Regions from separate parts of the Geodermatophilus sp. SYSU D00779 genome, predicted to be linked through region 2. Evidence: predicted binding sites of a transcription regulator. Region 2 holds the regulator's gene; each other region holds the start of a gene.

What was found. Region 2 encodes LexA, which represses DNA repair genes until DNA is damaged. Its sites were predicted from a motif close to TCGAACANNTGTTCGA; they were not measured.
Region 1: ACI79G_RS01020 (DUF222 domain-containing protein) is a predicted target of LexA. The motif match lies at 4,338-4,353, and genes of this name have one in related genera.
Region 3: ruvC (crossover junction endodeoxyribonuclease RuvC) is a predicted target of LexA. The motif match lies at 3,525-3,540, and genes of this name have one in related genera.

Annotation. Positions count from the first base shown of each region.
Region 1 covers NZ_JBJGZQ010000001.1:220,559-226,282, reverse strand. Annotated here, with positions in the region: gene ACI79G_RS01035 (site-2 protease family protein) at 1-309, opposite strand, end outside; gene ACI79G_RS01030 (sporulation protein) at 460-1,239, shown strand; gene ACI79G_RS01025 (hypothetical protein) at 1,594-2,196, shown strand; gene ACI79G_RS01020 (DUF222 domain-containing protein) at 2,786-4,333, opposite strand; gene ACI79G_RS01015 (MFS transporter) at 4,697-5,724, shown strand, end outside.
Region 2 covers NZ_JBJGZQ010000013.1:51,765-57,488, reverse strand. Annotated here, with positions in the region: gene ACI79G_RS12195 (vitamin B12-dependent ribonucleotide reductase) at 1-760, opposite strand, end outside; gene nrdR (transcriptional regulator NrdR) at 856-1,407, opposite strand; gene ACI79G_RS12185 (hypothetical protein) at 1,858-2,502, opposite strand; gene ACI79G_RS12180 (LysM peptidoglycan-binding domain-containing protein) at 2,626-3,309, opposite strand; gene lexA (transcriptional repressor LexA) at 3,611-4,402, shown strand; gene ACI79G_RS12170 (hypothetical protein) at 4,576-5,448, opposite strand; gene ACI79G_RS12165 (phosphatase PAP2 family protein) at 5,603-5,724, opposite strand, start outside.
Region 3 covers NZ_JBJGZQ010000003.1:190,044-195,767, reverse strand. Annotated here, with positions in the region: gene secD (protein translocase subunit SecD) at 1-607, opposite strand, end outside; gene yajC (preprotein translocase subunit YajC) at 622-957, opposite strand; gene ruvB (Holliday junction branch migration DNA helicase RuvB) at 1,113-2,237, opposite strand; gene ruvA (Holliday junction branch migration protein RuvA) at 2,234-2,875, opposite strand; gene ruvC (crossover junction endodeoxyribonuclease RuvC) at 2,937-3,503, opposite strand; gene ACI79G_RS03425 (YebC/PmpR family DNA-binding transcriptional regulator) at 3,625-4,377, opposite strand; gene pdxT (pyridoxal 5'-phosphate synthase glutaminase subunit PdxT) at 4,454-5,107, opposite strand; gene ACI79G_RS03415 (heparan-alpha-glucosaminide N-acetyltransferase domain-containing protein) at 5,133-5,724, opposite strand, start outside.

The DNA.
Region 1 (5,724 bases), on a different contig from region 2:
GGGCGTGCGCGCACCTCCCCTCAGCCGGGCCACGCCCCCCAGCAGCCACAGGGTGATGCCCTCGACCTCGACCCCGTTGCGGCGGGCCACCAGGGCGTGGGCCAGCTCGTGCGCCAGCAGCGAGGCGAGGAAGGCGACGGCGGCGGCCACCGCGGCAACGACGTACGCGGCGGCACCGCGGCCGGGCAGCACCAGGGGGAACCGGCCGAACGCCAGTCCCCCGGCGATGATCAGGACGATCACCAGGACGCTGGCGTTCACGCCGACGCGGATGCCGGCGATCCGGCCCAGGCTGAAGGTCTCCCTCACGTTGCCCTCCTCGGTGACGGTGCCGGTGGGAGGTCCATGCGGACCCGGTGCCCTCGCCACGGGGCGGTGACACGCGGACGAGCCCCGTGACAGGCTCCGACCGTCGTGATCTCGACCCCGTCCGACGACCCCCACGAACGAGGAGGACCGATGGCCTTCCGCGGCATGATGGCGCGCCTGGGCTCCGGCGGCGCCGGCGTCGAGACCGTGCTCGACCGGCCGGAGACGACCCCGGGCGGCGCTGTCACCGGCACCGTGCACGTCACCGGGGGCAAGGTGCCGCAGGACGTCACGGAGGTGCGCGTCGCGCTGCAGGCCACCGTGGAGGTGGAGAGCGGCGACTCCTCGTGGCGCGAGGAGGTCACCTTCGGCACCGCCGCCATCGCCGGGGCCGGGCGGCTGGAGCCGGGCCAGCAGTACCAGGTCCCGTTCAGCCTGCCGGTGCCGTGGCAGTGCCCGATCACGGCGATCGACGGCTGGCACCTGCGCGGCATGCGCGTCGGCCTGCGCACCCGGGTCGACATCGCCGGCTCGGTCGACCCCGGCGACCTCGATCCGGTGACCGTGCTGCCGCTGCCCGTGCAGCGCACCGTGCTGCACGCGCTCGACGGTCTCGGCTTCGCCTTCCGCGGCGCCGACGTGGAGAAGGGCCACGTCCGCGGCAGCGAGCTGCCCTTCTACCAGGAGGTCGAGTTCAGCCCGCCGCCGGGCCTCCGAGGCCGGGTGAACGAGCTGGAGGTCACCTTCCTCGCCGACCCGCAGGGCGTGGACGTCGTCCTGGAGGTCGACCGGCGGGGCGGGCTGCTCAGCGAGGGCCGGGACGTCGGCGGCCGGCTGCGGTTGAGCCACTCCGACACCGACGTCCGCGCCGTGGCCGCACACCTCGACGCCGCCGTCCGTCAGCTGGGCGCCCGCCGCGGCTGGTTCTGACCCCGGCGTCGGGACCGCGCGGTGTCGGGGGCTGCACCGCTGGGCGGTGCCGCGGGCACGGCCCGCTGCGTGCTGACCGCCGAGCCGGTGGATCGGGACGGCCACGCCTCGGTCGCCGCGCCGGCACCGTCCTCCGGTACGGACGGGGGCACCGCGCCGCCGGCCGCCCCCTCCTGAGGTGCCGCCGGGGACATGACGGTTCGGTAACACAACCGGCCGGGGTGGAGGTGTGGGCGGCGCGTCCGGGCAGGAGTTAGGGCGCGGGGGCTCCTCGGTCGCCGAGGTGCTCGCGCCCGCGCCCTGAGCCCGCTCCGCACCGATCGACGTCCCACTCAGCGCTGAGCAGGAGGTCCCGTGAACGCGCTTCTCCCCACCCGCCGCCGGCTGGCCGCCGCCGCCGGAGCAGTCCTGGTGCTGACCGGCTGCGGGAACGCCGAGCCGGACGAGACGCTGTCGGACGACCCCGCCGAGGTCGAGGGCGGCGCCGTCGGCCCCGACGTCCGGCTCGACGACGACGTCGGCCTGCAGCAGGTGCAGCTGGAGTACCCGCTGGACGGCGCGTACGAGGCCGGCGAGGACGCACGGCTGTTCATGGCGGTCACCAACACCGGCGAGGAGCCGGTGACGCTGACCGACATCAGCGGGCCGGACTTCGGCGGGGTGCGGGTCGAGACCGCCGAGGGCCAGGGGCTGCCGCTGACCGTGGACGCCGACGACACCCTCTACGTGGGAGCCGAGGGACCACCCGACGTGACGCTGCTGGACCTGGGGCGGGAGCTGCGCTCGTCACAGTCGATCCCCGTCACCTTCACCTTCGGCGAGGCCGGCGAGGTGACCGTCGACGTGCCGGTGTCCGCCGAGGGCCAGAACCCGGCGCCGCCGTTCGACTTCCCGGACGACGACCCCGACCAGGACCCGACCGAGGACGGCACCAGCACCTCGTCGCCCACCACCTGAGCCGCTCGGCTCCCGCCGGGCGCACGTCACTGCCGCAGCGAGGGCCCGACCCGGCCACCGGTTCGGGGTCTCGCTGCAGCGTGCGGCCTGGTGCGTCTCGTTGCCGCCCCGCGCTGACCCCCATCCGACTGCGGACGGCCTCGCGTCGGCAGCGGCCTCGCTCACAGGGACGGCCCTCAGTAGGGCGGTGGTTCGGTGACGGCGGTGAGGCCGGTGGGGGTGGTGACGGTGAGGGTGCCCTCGGCGGCGAGGGTGTGGGTCCAGCCCGGTGCCTGGTGCTTGCCGCGGTGGTCGCCGGTGCAGTAGCCGACCAGGTTGGCCGCGGCGGTCTCACCCCTCTCGGCGTGGGGCCGGTGGTGGTCCAGCTCGCCGGCGGCGGGCACCCGGCGGCGGCAGCCGGGAAACCGGCAGCGCCGATCCCGGGCGCGGACGTGGCGGTCCAGCGCCGCACCCGGCCGGTAGCCGGCGGTCGGGTCCGGTACGCGCAGGCCGGGCCGGCCGCTCAGGTCGTGACCGCAAGCCTCGGGCCGGCGGCAGGCGGGCCTGCAGCAGCTGCCGGTGCGGCGGAGTGCGGGCAGGTCGGTCAGGGTCAGCAGCGCGCCGCTGACCGCGTCGGTGAGCGCGATCCGGGGCCGGTCGGCCAGCCCGCCACCGGCGGTGCGGTCCAGCAGGGCGGCCAGCTGCGCGCGCTGGGCGTCCGCGGCGGCGGCCAGCGCGCCCAGCGCGCCGGCGGCGGCGTCCACCCGCCCGGCGGCACTCGCCTGCCAGGCGGCCTCGTCATCGGCGTCGGCCCGGGCCGCGGTGCGCACGCTGCGGGCGGCATGGCCCAGTGCCATCCGGGCGGCGTGCACCGCCGCACCGGCGTCCGCCACCGCCCGATCCGCGGTCGCCCACCAACCGCTCGGTGCTCGATCACTGTCCGGCAGTGACGCGGGACTACCCGGTGCCCGGTCGGCACCCGCTGGGGCCTCGGCGCCCGGCGGTGCGTCGGTGTCCGGTGACGGCGCCGGGTCGGTGCCCGGCGGTGGCGCGGTGCCCGGCGCTGTGGCGGGCAGCGGGTCCGGGCCCCAGTCGGTTCGTCGGGCAGTTCGCCGGCGAGCAGGCGGCGCTCCATCTCATCCCACCAGGCGGCCAGCTCGGCCTGCTCGGCCTCCTGCCACGCCACCGCCAGCCCCGGCGCGGGCGCACCGTCGACCGGGTCGACACCGGCGAAGGCGTGGGCCAGCCGGCGGGCCATCTCCGCCGGCAGCAGCTCCCCGTCCAGCTCCGCCGGCGCGTCCCCACCCAGCAGGGTGGCCACCGAGGCCACCAGCGTCAGCAGCACCCGCACCGGCGGCAGCTCGGACTCACCGGGGCGCAGCACCAGCTCCAGCAGTGCATCGACCATCTTCTGCCCGCGGGTCCGCACCGGCGCACCGGGCTCGTCCACGATCGCGTCGGCGCACTGCACCAGCGCGGCGTGGAACGCCCGGGCCTCGGGCAGCGAGCAGTACACGCTCACCGCCGCCATGCCCTCGACCCGGTCCGGGCGCACCGACACCCCGCGCTCCCGCAGCGCCCGGGCCAGCCGGCGCCCGGCCGCCGCGGCATCCCGCTGCGCCACCAGCCGGCGGGCCTTGTCGCCCAGCTGCGCCGGAGAGGTCACCCGGTGCCGGCCGGCCAGCCAGGCCAGCAGCTCGGCCTCCACCTCGGCGCGCAGCCGGTCGTCGGCGATCGGGGCGACGTGCTCGATCAGGTGCCACAGATGCCCGGCGTGCAGCACCCCGGACTCCAGCGCCGCCAGCGTCGCGGGCAGCCGGTGCACCAGCGTCACCGACCGCTCCAGCTCCCGCGCCGCGCCCGGCTGGGTCAGGTTGAGTGCGATCGCCAGCTCCGGGGTGGCCCACTCCGACACCGACCGCAGCACCTCCGGCCGGGCCGCCCACCGCTCGGCCGACATCGCCCCGCGCTCCCCCTGGGCCCGGTCCGCCGACGCCGGCCGGGACGTGGCGAACTCCGCGACCGCCCGCGCCTTGAGCGCCGTCTGCCGGGAGATCTCCCGGTCCGCGGCCTGCACCGCCCCCAACGGCCCGGTCGCCCACCCCACGACAGGCGCAGCAGCCCGACCCAGCGTGCCGGTCGGCGTCCCGTCGTCCACGCGCTCGATCATACGTTCGAGCAGAGGTCAGCACAAGACAAACTCGCAGGTCAGGGACCTGGACGTGGAGAACGTGGGACTACAGCCGGGTGCTTCCAGGAGGCCGCAGGACCAGACGGCCGACCCGACGACCAGAGCGCGGGACGACTTGGCACGCCGACCGACCTCCCGAGGACCACCCAGCGCGCCGCCCACCGGCCGGCGACCCGGCGTGCGCCGACGGTGACGCACGTCTCGGCAGGCAGCGGGAAGCTCTCCGCATATCGTTGCGTAATACAACCTGTAGCGGCGGCCGCGGGAAGCGCCGACCGCCTCCCTGGTACCTGCGCACGGCCGGCGGCCGTCATCCGCGAAGGACACTGCATGAGCACCACACACCGGGCCACGAGGCCGGTCGCCGTCGAGTCCGCCATGACGCGCCGCGAGACGCTCGAGGCACTCAGCGGCCTGCTGATGGCCCTCTTCGTCGGCCTGCTCAGCACCACGATCGTCGCGAACGCACTGCCGACGATCACCGCCAAGCTCGGGGGCACCCAGTCGCAGTACACCTGGGTCGTCACCGCGGCCCTGCTGGCGGCCACGGCGTCGACGCCCATCTGGGGCAAGCTCGCCGACCTCTACAGCAAGAAGCTGCTGGTCCAGCTCGCGATCGTCATCTTCGTCATCGGCTCCGCGCTCTGCGGCCTCACCCAGTCGATGGGGATGCTCATCGGGTTCCGGGTGCTCCAGGGCATCGGGATGGGCGGCCTGCAGTCCCTGGTCCAGGTCGTCATCGGGGCGATGATCCCGCCGCGGGAACGGGGCACGTACTCCGGCTACCTGGGCGCGGTCATGGCCGTGGCCACCGTGGGCGGCCCGCTGCTCGGCGGCGTCATCGTCGACACCTCGTGGCTCGGCTGGCGCTGGACCTTCTACGCCTGCGTGCCGCTGGCCCTCATCGCCCTGGTGCTGCTGCAGAAGACGCTGCACCTGCCGACCGCGCGCCGGACGGTGAGCATCGACTGGCTGGGTGCCACGCTCGTCACCGCCGCCGTCAGCGACCTGCTCATCTGGGTCACCTTCGCCGGCAACGAGTTCGACTGGGTCTCCTGGCAGTCGGCGGTCATGGCCGGGGGCGGCCTCGTCGCCCTGCTGCTCACCGTGCTCGTCGAGAGCCGGGTGCGGGAGCCGATCATCCCGCTGCCCATCGTGCGGGACCGGACCACCGCGCTGGCGATCATCGCCTCGATCGCGGTCGGCGTCGGGATGTTCGGCGCCTCGGTCTTCTTCGGTCAGTACTTCCAGATCGCCCGCGGCTGGTCGCCGACCAAGGCCGGGCTGGCGACGATCCCGATGATCGGCGCGCTGCTGGTCTCCTCCACGGTCTCCGGCCAACTCGTCACCCGGTTCGG
Region 2 (5,724 bases):
TGAACTCCTCGATGTCGGGGTGGTCGATGTCGAGGACGACCATCTTGGCCGCGCGGCGGGTGGCGCCACCGGACTTGATGGTGCCGGCGGAGGCGTCGGCGCCACGCATGAAGCTGACCGGGCCCGAGGCGGTGCCGCCCGAGGAGAGCAGCTCCTTGGAGGAGCGGATGCGGGAGAGGTTCAGGCCGGCGCCCGAGCCGCCCTTGAAGATCAGCCCCTCCTCCCGGTACCAGTTGAGGATCGAGTCCATCGTGTCGTCGACGGCGAGGATGAAGCAGGCGCTGACCTGCTGCGGCGCGCTGGTGCCGACGTTGAACCAGACGGGTGAGTTGAAGCTGAAGTACTGGTGCAGCAGCATCCAGGTCAGCTCGTGCTCGAAGATCTCGGCGTCGCCCTCGCTGGCGAAGTAGCCGTGCTCGCGGCCGGCCTGGCCGTAGGTCAGCACCACCCGGTCGATGAGCTGGCGCAGGCTGGTCTCGCGCTGCGGGGTGCCGACGGCGCCGCGGAAGTACTTCGTGGTGACGATGTTGGTGGCGTTGATGCTCCACTCGGCGGGGAACTCCACGCCGCGCTGCTCGAAGTTGATCGAGCCGTCCCGCCAGTTGGTCATGACGACGTCACGACGCTCCCAGGTCACCTCGTCGTACGGGTGCACCCCGGCGGTGGTGAAGACACGCTTGACCTTCAGGCCCTTCCCCCTGGTCGGCGCCTTGGCGGCGCGACGCGTACGGCCCGACAAGCGATCCTCGGTCTCGGTCACGGAGCTCTCCCTGTGTTGTGGGCCCTGTCGTGTGGGCATCTGCGGCGGCTGGGGAAGAGAGCCGCCCTCTTCTTATCGGGTGGTGCTGACGGTTCTCAGGAGCCGGCGGTGCCGCCGGCGGAGGCGGCCTGGCCGCGCCCTCCACCCCGCCGGCGCGCCGGCGGGTCCTGCATGCCAGGCAGCGGCGGGGTGCCGGCGGCGATGTGCCGGGCCCGCAGCTCGGTGATCTCCTTCTCGAAGTCCTCGAGCGAGGTGAAGGCGCGGTAGACGCTCGCGAAGCGCAGGTACGCGACCTCGTCCAGCTCCCGCAGCGGCCGGAGGATGGCCAGCCCCACCTCGTGGCTGGGGACCTCCGCCGCGCCGGTCGCCCGGATGGCGTCCTCGACCTGCTGGGCGAGCTGCTGCAGCTGGTCCTCGTCGACCGGCCGCCCCTGGCAGGCCCGGCGGACGCCGGCCACCACCTTGCTGCGGTTGAACGGCTCGCTCACGCCGCTGCGCTTGACGACGGCGAGGACGGCCTCCTCCACCGTGGTGAAGCGCCGCCCGCACGCGGGGCACGACCGGCGGCGGCGGGTGGTCGCCCCCTCGTCGGCCTCGCGCGAGTCGATGACGCGGCTGTCGGGGTTGTGGCAGAAGGGACAGCGCATGGCCGACCCCCTCCCTCGCGACGCGCTCCGGCGCGGGTCCGCCCGGGAGCGCCGCGGCGACCGCGCGAGCGGCCGGAGCGACGGGACCGGGAGGCCGGCTGTGGACCTCCCTGGGGACATCTGGTGGACGTCGTGGGGAGGGCCTGAGGACGGCCTGTGGACGGACTTACATCGGTGCAACTACTAGATGTAGGGGAACCCTAGGTCCGGCCCCACTAGATCTGCAAGCCGAACGCCAGGCGCGTCGTCCGTCGAGACGACTTCGTGACCACCCGCGCGCACGCGTCACACGCGCCTCGGGAACACGCCGGAGAGCGCTCCGCAGCGGTCGCGGGACGCGCCGGTCGGGTGTAACGGGGCGACCGAACCCGCCGGCGCAGGTGCGCCGCGGGCCGGGCGCGGTGACGCCGACCGGGACGCGTCGCGCGGGATGCGGGAGCGCGTCGCGCCTCAGGCGCGGAGGGCCTCGCCGGGTCGCCCCAGGCGGGGACGGGAGGCGCGGTCGCCGAGCCGCAGGGGCCGGGTCAGGCAGTCGGCCTCGATCGCCCGGGGCATGAGCACCGTGGCGTCGCCCGGCTCCGGACCCGATGCCTCCTCCGGCTGCTCCGCCGCGTCCGCCGCCCGGTGACGCCCGACGCGGTGCCGGCCGGCGGCCGCACCCGCGGGGACGGCGGGCTGCTCGGCGGTCACGTCGCCGCCGTGGCGGCGGCGACGGCGGCCGGCGGCCGGCGCCGACGTGGGGAGGACGCCCGCCACCCGCTGCTCACGGGCGGCGGCCTCGCTCAGCGACAGCAGCGGGGCGACCGAGGCGCCCGGCAGCAGTTCCTCGCCGACACTCGCGAAGGGGTCGATGCCGCTGTCCGGCACCAGCACCGGCACCGGCCGGTTCTCCGGCAGGCGCACCTCGGCCAGGTCGGTCCAGGTCTCCCGGTCGACGCCGGCCACGGTCACCCGGACCCACATCTGGCACGCACCCTGACCATCGTGCCGCCACCCCAGCAGAGAACCCGGCCACCAGGTGCCCTCGACGAAGACCTCGCAGCGCTGCGACTGCTGCGTGAAGACGGCGGCCCGGCTGCCTGAGATCGCTGACACGGAGCTGACCGTAAACGGGCCGTCGGCCACGGGGTGTCAGCGACTCGGCACGACGGGTTGACGAACATGGCCGCCGCCTCTTGTCGCTCCTCGACCGCCCCGTGCCGCGAGCGACCGCGCGCCTCAGGGCAGCTCGAGGACCTGGCCGGGGACCAGTGCCGAACCCTCGAGGTCGTTGAGCTCCTCGATGGCGTCGACCACCGTGCGCACGTCCTGGTCGGCACCGGCGGCCTCCCCGGCGATCGACCACACCGTGTCGCCGGACTCCACCACCACGCTCCGCTCGCCGGCCAGCTGGAGTCCACCGTCGTCCGGGCCCTCGACGAGCGGGGCGAGGAGCACGCCGAGCGCGACGGCGCCGCCGAGGGCCAGGGCGAGCGCCAGCCGGCGCCCCCGGCGGGTCAGACGCAGCCGCGGGACCGCAGCGCGCTCCGGGGTGGCGCAGCCCCCGCGCACGGCACGGGCCGGCACCGGGCGCGACGCGGCGGGACGGCCGCCCGAGGACGTCGGCTCCCGCCGAGCGGGTGCCCGGCCGGCACCCCGGCCCGAGGGAGCCGGGTCCGCGGTGCGCGGCTCCGGGCCCGCCGGGCGGTCGGGCACCGGCCGCAGGTGACCGGCGACGCGGGGGCCGGTCCCGGCCGGCCCCGACGCAGCAGGCGTCTGCGGCAGGCGCCCGGACGCGGCCGTCGCCCGGCCCGGGTGCCCGCACCCGGCCGCACGGCCGTCGTCCGCCGACCCGAGCAACGGACGCCACGGGACCCGGACCGTCGCGTCGAACTCCAGCACGGCCTGCCGCACGCTCGCCATGACCTCTCCTCCTCCATCGACCCGGCGCTGCTCGAACACGCGTTCGATCGAACGTCCGTGCGATGTGTACCGCATCCCCCCGACGAGGTCGACCCGACACCGCACGCCGACTTCGAACACACGTTTGAAGTACCGGCTCCGAGGCGCTACGGTCCGTAGCAGCACCCGTCCGCCGTCGCCGCGAGGGCGCCGGCGGGGCCGGGGCCGGCAGCGGTCCCACGCAGTGGAGCCGGCCGGGTCCGGCTCCCCGGGCGGGCGCAGGTCGACAGGGCCGTGACGACACGGCCGGCGAGGAGGAGACGTGGCGGGCACGAGCGGGACGTCGGGCGGCGGTGTCCGGGGCGGAGGCGGCTCGTCGCGGCGCGCGTCCGGGAGCCGGACCGCCGCACCGGAGCGGGCCGAGACGGCGTCGGTGCGCACCTTCCCCGACCGGGGCGAGAGCGGCGACGGGCTCACCCAGCGGCAGCGGCGGGTCCTCGAGGTGATCCGCGACTCGATCGAGCGGCGCGGCTACCCGCCCTCGGTCCGCGAGATCGGCGAGGCCGTGGGGCTGTCGTCGGCCTCGTCGGTGGCCCACCAGCTCAGCGTGCTGCAGAAGAAGGGCTGGCTGCGCCGCGACCCCAACCGCCCGCGCGCGCTCGACGTCCGCCTGCCCGGCGACACCCCCGGCGCGCCCGCGCCCACGGTGGTGGCCCCCGCCGGCGCCGAGGAGACCCCTGCCCCCACCTACGTCCCGCTCGTCGGCCGGATCGCCGCCGGTGGCCCCGTGCTGGCCGAGCAGGCGGTCGAGGACGTCTTCCCGCTCCCCCGCGAGCTGGTCGGCGAGGGCACGCTGTTCATGCTCAAGGTCACCGGTGACTCGATGGTCGAGGCCGCCATCTGCGACGGCGACTGGGTCGTCGTGCGCCAGCAGCCGACCGCGGAGAACGGCGAGATCGTCGCCGCCATGATCGACGGTGAGGCGACGGTGAAGACCTACAAGCGGCGCGACGGACACGTGTGGCTGCTGCCGCACAACCCCGCGTACGAGCCCATCCCGGGGGATGACGCCACCGTGCTCGGCCGCGTCGTCACGGTGCTCCGCCGGGTCTGACGAAGGGCCCCGTCCCACCCACCCCTCGCACGCTCGGGACGGGCCCCGGGACGGGGCCGACGGGCCGCCGGCGCGGTGACCGCCGCGCCAGCGGCCGAGCGCCCGACCTGGTCGTCAGCCGCTCCGGACGGCAGGCCCCGGCCGGAGCCCCGGGACGCGGGAGGGCCGAGGCCTCAGTCGCGCCGGCGCACCAGCGCGCCCCCGAGCCAGACGAGCACGCCGGCCACGACAGCGGCAGCGACCGCCGCGGCCACCGGGGGCGGGCCGTCGTCGCCGGACAGCAGGCCGGAGCCCGTGCCGTCCGTGGCCGCCGACGACGACGAGGGCGCCGCCTCGGCCGGCAGCGGCACCACGGTGACGTCGCTGGCCAGCCCCTCCCCCGCGACGACGATCGCCGCGGAGTCCCCGGTGAAACTGATCGCCTCGCCCTGGGCCGCCTCGGGCAGGGCGACCCGGCGCGGCTCCCCCGCCAGCGCACCGGCCACGTCCGAGCCGGTCAGCGGCCAGACGTAGGCGTCGGTGTAGGTGCGCAGGGCGATCCAGCGCTCGTCGGGAGAGACCGCACCACCGGTGACCATCAGCTGGCCGGCGCGGCCGACCGGGCCGCCCGGCGTCCCGGTCGGCAGGAACTCCGCGTCGCCGACCTCGGTGAGGCCGACCGTGCCGTCCTCCACGAGCGCCGACACCGGCCGGTACACCTCACTGGCGCCCAGCACCTCCTTGGTCACCAGGTACGGCGTCCCGTCGGGGGCGAGCAGCAGCGCCTCGACGTCCCGCGGGCCGTCGGGGTACGCCAGCCGGTAGACCGAGCTGCTGCCGTCGGCGTGCAGGGCCAGCAGCGCGACCGTCGTCCGGGTGCCGTTGTTGTCGCCGGTGTCGGCGAGCCAGACGGTCCCGTCGACGGCCAGCGCCATGTCCTCGGGGTCGTAGGGGTCCACCGCCGCGGAGTGCACGCTGACCACCGCACAGGTCCCGTCCAGCACGTAGACGTCGAGCGAGTCGCCGCCGTCGTTGTGCACCAGCATCCGGTCACCCACCTCGACCATCCCGGAGACCTCGGGCAGCCGGGGGTCGGTGAGCTGGCAGCGCGTCGTGGGTGCAGCCGGATCGGCCGGTGCGGCGGACGCGGGCAGGGCGGGGCCGAGGGCGAGCGTCAGCGCGAGACCGGTCCCGGCCCCCAGGCGTCGCCCCCTGGCTCCGCTACGCGGACGACCGGCCAGCTCGGGCACCGATCCAGCGTGACACCAGGACCGCGTCGAGCAGGTGAACCACGCCCAACAGCAGGACGCCGACGGCCGCTCCGACCACGGCGTCGGTGACCC
Region 3 (5,724 bases), on a different contig from region 2:
GGACCGGCGGGGCGCCGGGCTGGGGCAGCGAGGGGTCGGCGACGGCGTCGCCGGAGGGCGCCGCGGGATCGGTCGGGGTCGCCGGCTCGCTCGGCGCGGCGGAGTCCGTGGGCGCGGCGGAGTCGGTGGGCGCGGCGGGGTCGCTGGGTGTGGCGGAGTCGGTGGGCGCGGCCGGATCCGTCGGCGCGGCGGATTCCCCGGCGGCCGGGGTCTCCTCGGCGGCCGGGGCGGCCGGCTCGGGGCCCTGGACCACCGGGCGGAAGCGCAACTGCGCGGTCTGGCCCAGCTCGCGCGCCTGCTCGCCGTCGTCCCCCGGGACGGAGATGACGATGTTCGAGTCGCCCTCGGTCACCACCTCGGCCTCCGCGACGCCGAGGCCGTTCACCCGCTGCTCGATGATCTGGCGGGCCAGCTCGAGCTCTGTGGGGTCGGGGGCCTGGCCGTCGGGTGTGGCCGCGGCGAGGGTCACCGTCGTCCCGCCGCGCAGGTCGAGGCCGAGCTGCGGCGTGCGGGTGTCGCCGGTGAGGAAGACGAGGCCGTACAGGACGGCGACGACGAGCAGGAAGGCGCCGAAGTACCGGCGCGCGGGCAGCGTGCGTTGGGCCACGGGGAGGCTCCGGGTCAGCGGGTGCGGTCGGCCGGGCCGCCGTCCGCGTCGTCCCCGGGGAGGACCGTGCCGTCGGCGGCCGGGTCGGCCACCGCGGGCTTGCGGACCTCGAGGACGGCCTGCCGGGCGAAGGTCACGACCACGCCGGGGGCGATCTCCAGGTCGACGGTGCCCTCACCGAGGGCGACGACGGTGCCGTGCAGGCCGGCCGTCGTCATGACCGGCGTGCCCGGGACCAGCGACTCCTGCAGCGCCCGCTGCTGCTCCTGGATCTTCTTGCGCTGCCGCGCCGGGACGACGATGAGCAGCACGAAGGCCAGCACGAGGATGACGAGCGGGAACAACTCCACGACAGATGTGCCTCTCTACCGCGGCGTACCGGCCGCGGTGGGTGCGGCCCGGGACGGGACCGCTCGGGTGCGTCGGCTGCGGCGCGGGGCATCCGGGCGACCGTGCAGGACGCGCGCGGCGACGCCGGACGAGTTGCGCGCCAGCGCCCCGCAGTCTAGGCGTCGAACAAGGTCTCTGACGACGACCCCGGGGCCTGTGGGTCGGCTGTGACCCGGCCGAGGGGGATGCCGCCGCGCGGCAGCGGCTGGCCGAGGTGCTGCCAGGCCGCCTCGGTGGCCACCCGGCCGCGGGGCGTGCGGGCCAGCAGGCCGGCGCGGACGAGGAACGGCTCACACACCTCCTCCACGGTGTGCGGCTCCTCGCCCACGGCCACCGCGAGCGTGGCGACGCCCACCGGGCCGCCGCTGAAGCGCATGACCAGCGCCTCCAGGACCGCACGGTCGAGCCGGTCCAGACCCAGGTGGTCGACGTCGTAGAGGGCCAGCGCCGCCTCGGCGACCGCGCGGGTGACCCGGCCGTCGGCGCGCACCTCGGCGTAGTCGCGGACCCGGCGCAGCAGCCGGTTGGCGATGCGGGGAGTGCCCCGGGACCGGCCGGCGATCTCGGCCGAGCCGTCGGCGGTCAGCTCGACGCCCAGCAGCGCGGCGCTGCGGGCCAGAACCCGCTCGAGCTCGGCCGGCTCGTAGAACTCCATCTGGCCGACGAAGCCGAAGCGGTCGCGCAGCGGCCCGGTGAGCAGCCCGGCGCGCGTGGTCGCGCCGACCAGCGTGAACGGGTTGATCTCCAGCGGGATGGCGGTCGCCCCCGGCCCCTTGCCGACGACGACGTCGACCCGGAAGTCCTCCATCGCCATGTACAGGAGCTCCTCGGCCGGACGGGCGATCCGGTGGATCTCGTCGATGAAGAGCACGTCGCCGGGCGCGAGGTTGGACAGCATCGCGGCCAGGTCGCCGGAACGCTCGATCGCCGGGCCGCTGGTGATCTTCACCGACGTCCCCAGCTCGGAGCCGATGATGAGCGCGAGGCTGGTCTTGCCCAGACCGGGCGGGCCGGAGAGCAGCACGTGGTCCGGCGGGCGGCCGCGCCGCTTGGCGCCCTCGAGGACCAGCTCCAGCTGGCGGGCCACCTTGGGCTGGCCGATGAAGTCGGCCAGCGAGTGCGGGCGCAGCGCCGACTCGACGACCCGCTCCTCGTCGCCGGCTCCCGGCGACACCGAGAAGTCGCGGGCCAGGCCCTCCGCCGGCTCCGCGGACAGCCCGCGGTCGAAGGGGCCGCTCATGCCCGGCCCAGCAGCCGCAGCGCCTGGCGCAGCAGGACGGCGACCTCCACCGAGCCGGTCGCGGTGACCTGCTCGTCGGCCAGCGGGGCGAGCTGGACGATCGCCGCCTCGGCCTCCTTGCCGCTCCAGCCCAGCCCGACCAGGGCCGAGGCCAGCTGGTCACGCCACGGGGCGACCGGGGTGACGGCGGACGGGCCCGCGGGCGCGGCCGCGTCGTCCAGCTGGGTGTCGACCGAGGTCGTGCCCAGCCGGTCCCGCAGCTCGAGGATGAGCCGCTCGGCACCCTTCTTGCCGATGCCCGGCACCTGGGTGAGCGCCTTGACGTCGGCCATCGACACCGCCCGGCGCACCTCGCGCGGCGGGTGGATGGCCAGGACGGCCTGGGCCAGCCGCGGGCCCACGCCGTTGGCCGTCTGCAGCAGCTCGAACAGCTGGCGCTCGTCGTCGTCGGCGAAGCCGTAGAGGGTGAGCGAGTCCTCCCGGACCACCAGGCTGGTCGCCAGCCGGGCGCTCTCCCCCACCTGCAGCCGCGCGATGGTGCCCGGCGTGCACTGCACGGCCAGGCCGATGCCGCCGACCTCGACGACCGCGCCGTCCGGCGACACCGCGGCGACCCGGCCGCTCACACTCGCGATCACCGTCGCGCTCCCGTCAGGATCGGCACGCAGCTCCGGAGGGGCACGCCGGTCAGCGGTGTGCTCACCGCGACACCCCCTGCCAACGCGGCAGCGTCCGCTGCACGACCGGCGCGCCGATGCCGCCGGCCAGCGCGGCCACCTTCAGCCGCTGCTGCGCCGGGCCGCGCCACGCGTGGCACACGGCCAGGGCCAGCGCGTCGGCGGCGTCGGCCGGCTTGGGCGGGGACGCCAGCCCCAGCACCCGGGTGACCATCAGGGTGACCTGCTCCTTGTCCGCGCGGCCGCTGCCGGAGATGGCGGCCTTGACCTCGCTGGGCGTGTGCCAGGCGACCGGCCGGTCGGCCTGGGCCGCGGCCAGCGCGGCCACGCCCGCGGCCTGCGCCGTCCCCGTGGCGGTGCCCTTGTTGTTCTGGGTGAAGACCCGCTCGATCGCCACGACGTCGGGCCGGTGCTCCCGCAGCAGCGCGGTGACGGCGGTGTGCAGCTCCAGCAGCCGCAGCTCCAGGTCGAGCTCCGCGGCGGTGCGCACGACCCCCACGCCGACGGCCGTCGGCCGCGCGCCGGGACGCCCGTCGACCACCCCCCACCCGCACCGGGTGAGGCCCGGGTCGATGCCGAGCACCCGCATGGAGGCGCCTCCTGACGTCAGCCGAACTGGTGTTCGACCCACGCTAACCGCTGGAGCCGACGGTCCGGCGCCGCCACACCAGTGTCCGGCGATTTCCGCGGAGATGGCCGGAGGGCCGGAGTCAGCCCACCTTCTCGAGCACCTCGTCGGAGACGTCGTAGTTGGCGAAGACGTTCTGCACGTCGTCGCAGTCCTCGAGCGCGTCGATGAGCCGGAAGACCTTGCCCGCGGCCTCCTCGTCGAGCTCGACCGAGACGCTGGGCACGAAGCCGACGTCGGCGGAGTCGTAGTCGATGCCGGCGTCCTGAAGGGCGGTGCGCACCGCGACCAGGTCGGTCGGCTCGCAGACGACCTCGAAGCCGTCGCCCTGGTCGCGCACCTCCTCGGCCCCGGCGTCGAGCACGGCCATGAGCACGGTGTCCTCGTCGACGGTGTCGGACTTCGGCACCACGATGACCCCCTTGCGGGAGAACAGGTAGGAGACCGAGCCGGGGTCGGCCATCGACCCGCCGTTGCGGGTCATCGCCGTGCGGACCTCCATGGCCGACCGGTTCTTGTTGTCGGTCAGGCACTCGATGAGGACGGCGACCCCGCCGGCCGCGTAGCCCTCGTAGGTGATCGTCTGGTAGTCGACGCCACCGGCCTCGAAACCGGCACCGCGCTTCACCGCGCGGTCGATGTTGTCGTTGGGCACCGAGCTCTTCTTCGCCTTCTGGATGGCGTCGAACAGTGTCGGGTTGCCGGCCGGGTCACCGCCGCCGGTGCGGGCCGCGACCTCGATGTTCTTGATCAGCTTGGCGAACAGCTTGCCGCGCTTGGCGTCGATCCCGGCCTTCTTGTGCTTGGTCGTCGCCCACTTGGAGTGGCCGCTCACGAGTCCTCCTCGCTGACGCTCGTCAGCCGCGTCCGCGGCCGGCCGGCTGTGACCATTGGTGAACCCGCAGGCTCGTTCACGACGGCGGTCCCTTCTCCTCGCCGGCAACGCCGGCCCTCTCGGCCAGGTGGCGTCGGACGATGTCGACGAACAGCGCGTGCACCCGGCGGTCCCCGGTCAGTTCGGGGTGGAAGCTGGTGGCCACCAGGTTCCCCTGGCGGACGGCGACGATCCTACCGTTGGCGGCTCCCCCGACGACCCGGCCGAGGACCTGCACGCCCTCCCCCGCCTCCTCGACCCACGGCGCCCGGATGAAGACCGCGTGCACCGGACCGCCGGCCACGCCGTCGACCGCCACCTGCGACTCGAAGGAGTCGACCTGCCGGCCGAAGGCGTTGCGCCGCACCGTGACGTCCAGCCCGCCGACGGTGACCTGGTCGGGCGGGGCGTCCACCAGCCGGTCGGCCAGCATGATCATCCCGGCACAGGAGCCGTAGACCGGCAGCCCGTCGGCCACCGCCGCGCGCAGCGGTTCGAGCAGGCCGAACCGCGCGGCCAGCTTGGCCATCGTCGTCGACTCCCCGCCGGGGACGACGAGCGCGTCGACCGCGGCCAGCTCCTCGGGACGGCGGACGGCCACCGCCTCGGCGCCCAGCTCCGGCAGCGTCGCCAGGTGCTCCCGGACGTCTCCCTGCAGGGCGAGCACACCGACGACGGGCTTCCTCGACACGAGGCACCAGGCTACGTACCCCGGCTCAGGGCCCGGCCGCCCGCCGCGAGCTCCAGGTCAGCAGCCGCTCCAGCGGGCCGCGGCCCAGGCGCCACCGCCACCCCGACGCCAGCACCAGGGAGGTGAGGGTGAACCGCGCCCACAGGCCCCAGTCGTCGGAGGAGTCGGCCTCCAGCAGCCGGATGGCCACGATCTGCGCGGTGTAGACCGACAGCGCCAGCGCGCCCACCGAGGCCAGCGGGTACGTCAGCCGCGGCAGCAGGTCGGCGACCACCAGGCACACCCCGAGGACGGCGACCGCGACCCCGCCGGAGCCGACCACCTCGAACGTCGTCGACGTGTGCGGCTGGGCGCCGGCGAACCAGGCCGGGTCCCACGGGCCGGAGGCGCCGAAGCCGGCCTCGATCCCGTCCAGGTCCTGCCCCGGCGCGAGCTGGCGGGTGCTCGTCCAGCCGCCCAGGTAGCCCAGCACCGCCGCGCCGGTCCCGCCGGCGGCCAGGCCCGCGCGGACCCGCGGCGCCCCCAGGTCCAGCCGGCCGACCGCGAGCCCGACCAGCACGAAGGCCAGCCAGACCGCCGCCGGGTAGTAGCCGGTGAACAGCAGGAACGTGAAGGCG